Regions from separate parts of the Streptomyces sp. Qhu-G9 genome, predicted to be linked through region 2. Evidence: predicted binding sites of a transcription regulator. Region 2 holds the regulator's gene; the other holds the start of a gene.
What was found. The regulator HspR, encoded in region 2, represses chaperone genes until heat shock. The targets are predictions, from matches to a motif close to TTGAGNNNNNNNNNCTCAA.
Positions count from the first base shown of each region.

Region 1: the regulator HspR is predicted to act here: its motif matches at 1,272-1,290, upstream of lon (endopeptidase La).

Region 1 is NZ_CP114283.1:8,126,795-8,128,993, forward strand. Features, by position in the region: gene lon (endopeptidase La) at 1-1,249, opposite strand, end outside; gene O1Q96_RS37825 (GNAT family N-acetyltransferase) at 1,425-2,096, shown strand; gene O1Q96_RS37830 (hypothetical protein) at 2,167-2,199, shown strand, end outside.
Region 2 is NZ_CP114283.1:277,154-279,352, forward strand. Features, by position in the region: gene dnaJ (molecular chaperone DnaJ) at 1-684, shown strand, start outside; gene O1Q96_RS02925 (heat shock protein transcriptional repressor HspR) at 692-1,165, shown strand; gene O1Q96_RS02930 (PA14 domain-containing protein) at 1,260-2,199, opposite strand, start outside.

The sequences.
Region 1 (2,199 bases), 7.8 Mb from region 2:
CGGGCAGCGCGCCGACGTACGTACGCCGGTGGCCGCGGATCTCCGCCTCGTCCCGTACGCCGCCGAGGGCGACCCGGACGAACTTGCGGCCCATGGCGTGCGCGACGGACTCGCCGAGGCTGGTCTTGCCGACACCGGGCGGGCCCACTAGTGCGAGCACGGCGCCGCCGCGACGACCGCCGACGACACCCAGCCCCCGGTCGTTGCGCCGCTTGCGGACCGCCAGGTACTCGGTGATCCGCTCCTTCACGTCGTCCAGTCCGGCGTGCTCGGCGTCCAGGACCGCCTTGGCGCCCTGGATGTCGTACTCGTCCTCGGTGCGCTCGTTCCACGGAAATTCCAGCACGGTGTCGAGCCACGTGCGGATCCAGGAGCCCTCGGGCGACTGGTCGCTGGAGCGCTCCAGCTTCTCGACCTCCTTGAGCGCGGCCTCACGGACCTTCTCGGGGAGGTCGGCGGCCTCGACGCGCGTCCGGTAGTCGTCGGACTCCTCGCCCTCGGCGTCGCCGTTCAGCTCGCGCAGCTCCTTGCGCACGGCGTCCAGCTGGCGCCGCAGCAGGAACTCCCGCTGCTGCTTGTCCACGCCCTCCTGTACGTCCTTGGCGATGGACTCGGCGACGTCCTGCTCGGCGAGGTGCTCGCGCAGCTGCTCGGTGGCGAGCTTCAGCCGGGCCACCGGGTCGCTGCTCTCCAGGAGCTCGACCTTCTGGGCGGTCGTCAGGAACGGTGAGTAGCCGGAGTTGTCGGCCAGCGCGGACACGTCGTCGATCTGCTGGACACGGTCCACGACCTGCCAGGCGCCGCGCTTCTTCAGCCAGCTGGTGGCCAGCGCCTTGTACTCCTTGACCAGCTCGGTCACGGCGCCGGGCAGCGGATCGGGCACGGTCTCCTCGACCTGCACGCCCTCCACCCACAGGGCCGCGCCCGGCCCGGTCGTACCGGCGCCGACGCGCACCCTGCCGCGGCCACGGATCAGGACGCCGGGGTCGCCGTCGGCGAGCCGTCCCACCTGCTCGACCGTGCCGAGCACCCCCGTGTTCGCGTACGTGCCGTCGATGCGTGGAACAAGCAGCACCTTCGGCTTGCTTGCCCCACTGACACCACTGGAAGGCACGGCGGCCTGGGCGGCCTCCACGGCGGCGCGTACATCGGCGTCGTTCAGGTCCAGGGGCACCACCATGCCGGGCAGCACGACCTCGTCGTCGAGCGGCAGCACAGGCAGAGTGAGCGGTGCGGACGTCAAAGTCATGATCTCCCCTTCGGCATTCAAGTTGAGCTATGCCGACTCAATGCACCAGGGCTGCCGATTGTTCCCCCAGCCCTGTTCGCTGTGAGCGATCACTTCTGTCGGGCCGGCCCGGTCGACCCGTATCGTCCACCCTCGGTAATGACTGAAGCACTTGTTGACCTATTACGAGGTGGGCGTGAACGAGATCGTGCGGGCCTGGGTGGACGGATGGGTCGTCTCGCGCGGGGCGGCGCCGCCGGTGGCCGAGCCCTGGGGGTACACGGTGGACGTGGGCCAGGAGCAGCACGTCACCCGGCATGTGCTGGGCATGACGCAGGAGCGGGTCGAGGAGGCCACGGTCCGCAAGGTGGCGGAGGCGGTGACCGGGGCCGGCGTGTGGCTCAAGGTGTTCGCGGAGCCCGCCCGCGTCGCACCCTGGCTCGGAGACGGCTGGTGGGTGGACCCCGAGCCCGGGTACCTGATGTCGGCGCCTCTCACCCCGGTTCCCGCGCCGCCCGTGCCGGACGGCTACCGGCTGCGCACCTGGTCCCGGGGCGGCGTCACCCGCGTACTCCTCGCGGACGCGGACGGTGCGTGGGCCGCGCGCGGACAGATCGCCCCGACCGGGACCACGGCGGTCGCCGACCAGATCGAGACGGCACCCGCACACCGGCGCAGGGGCCTGGGCCGGTTCGTCGTGCGGACCCTCGCGCACGCGGCGGCCGTCCGGGGCGCCGAGACCGGCGTCCTGGCGGGGACACCGGAGGGGCGGGCCCTGTACGAGTCGCTGGGGTGGAGCGTGAAGGCGGGGCTGACGAGCGCGAAGTTCACGGGCAGGGACCTCGCGGGTTCCCAGGACGGGGACTGAACGTTCCGCCGGACCCCGGCGTCACAGGTGCGTCGTCGGATTCCTTCCGGCCGTCTGCCTCGGGGGCGTCATGCGGACCGCACAGCTGCTGCGACTGCTCGTC
Region 2 (2,199 bases):
ATGACCTCGCAGTCGCCCTGCAAGGCCTGCTCGGGCACCGGCGACAAGAACGGCACACCGAGGGTGTGCCCGACCTGCGTCGGCACCGGCCAGGTCGCGCGGGGCTCGGGCGGCGGCTTCTCGCTGACCGACCCGTGCCCCGACTGCAAGGGCCGCGGTCTGATCGCGGAGCACGCGTGCCTGGTCTGCAGCGGCTCGGGGCGCGCCAAGTCGTCCCGGACCATGCAGGTCCGTATCCCGTCCGGAGTGTCGGACGGGCAGCGGATCCGCCTGCGGGGCAAGGGCGCGCCCGGCGAGCGGGGCGGCCCTTCGGGCGACCTGTACGTCACCGTGCACGTGGGCGCCCACCCGGTCTTCGGCCGCAAGGGCGACAACCTCACCGTCACCGTGCCCGTCACCTTCACGGAGGCGGCGCTCGGCGGCGAGGTCCGTGTGCCCACGCTCGGGGGGCCTCCGGTCACCCTGAAGCTGCCCCCGGGCACGCCCAACGGCCGTACGATGCGTGCCCGTGGCAAGGGTGCGGTCCGTAAGGACGGCACCCGAGGGGACCTGCTGGTCACCGTCGAGGTGAGTGTCCCCACGGACGTGACGGGGAAGGCTCGTGACGCGCTCGAGGCGTATCGCGAGGCCACCGCGGACGAGGATCCGCGGGCGGAGCTGTTCCAGGCCGCGAAGGGAGCATGAGGACACCATGGACGCGACCGGACGTCGTCGGCAGAACTCATTCACCGGCAGGGCCTATGAGCTGACGGAAGAGACACCGGTGTACGTCATCTCGGTGGCCGCCCAGCTCTCGGGTCTGCACCCGCAGACGTTGCGTCAGTACGACCGCCTCGGCCTGGTCTCCCCGGACCGCACGGCGGGGCGCGGCCGTCGCTACTCTGCCCGCGACATCGAACTGCTGCGCACCGTCCAGCAGTTGTCGCAGGACGAGGGCATCAACCTCGCGGGCATCAAGCGCATCATCGAGCTGGAGAACCAGGTCGCCGCGCTCCAGTCCCGCGTCGCGGAGATGGAAGCGGCCCTGGACGGCGCGGCGTCGGCCATGCAGCAGCGCGAGGCCGCCGTGCACGCCTCGTACCGCCGCGACCTGGTCCCGTACCAGGAGGTCCAGCAGACGAGCGCGCTGGTGGTGTGGCGCCCCAAGCGCCAGCAGTCGGACTGACCGCCCGCGAGGGCGGACGGACGGAAGGGGCCCGGAGGTTCAACCGAACCTCCGGGCCCCTTCCGTGTCGCTGGTGTCTCTCAGTTCCCTCGGCTCACCCGGCGGGCGTGCCCGGCGCCGCGCCGAGCTCGGTCGCGATCACCGACTTGTCCCCGCTGGTGGCCCAGTTGCCGTGGGTGTCGTACGCCCGGACGACGAAGCAGACACGCTCGCCGTCGGGGAGGGTGCTGTGCTCGTACGAGGTGGTGCCGGCCGGCACGTACTCCACGAGGCGGGCGATGCAGAACGACTCGTTGCCCTTCATGGGCTCGCCCTTGAAGACGCCGTACTTCGCGAGGTCGGCGGCCGGGTTCCCGTCCCAGTTCAGCGCGAAGCCGTACTCGGTCGGGGTGGCCGCCAGCCCGGTGACGTTGGGCGGCGGGGTGTAGTCCCGCCGTGTGCCGCTGAAGACGACGGACGGGGCGGACTCGTTGCCCGCCGCGTCGACCGCCGTCACCCGGTAGAAGTGCTTGACGTCCACGACGGCCGAGGCGTCGAGGTAGTGGAGCCGCCCCGGATCCGGGCTGCCGATCCTGGTGAACGGGCCGCCCTCGCTCGCCGCCCGGTAGACCCGGTACGACGGCTGCACGCCGCCCTCGGGGTGCCACCAGATCCGCAGACCGCCCGTCTCCGTGACCGCGCTCATCATGGTGGGCGCGTCCGGTGCCGTCCGGTCGGCGGTGGTCACGCTCTGGTCGGCGGTACCGGCCGACTCGTTGCCCGCCTTGTCGTAGGCGCGGGCCTCGTAGTGGTAGGTCTCGCCGGTCGCCGGGAGCGTGGCGTCCGTGTACGACGTGGAGGTGGTCGTCGCGAGGGGCTCGGTGCCGAACGAGGCGCCCTCGGCCCGCCGGTAGACGCGGTACCCGGCGAGGTCCATCTCCTTGTTCTTCGTCCAGGAGAGCCTGGCCTTGCCGCTCGCCGTGTCGTACGTCGCCTTCGCCCCGGTCGGCACGAGCGGCTTGACCTTGTCGACGGTGGCCGAAGTGCGGGGCGTG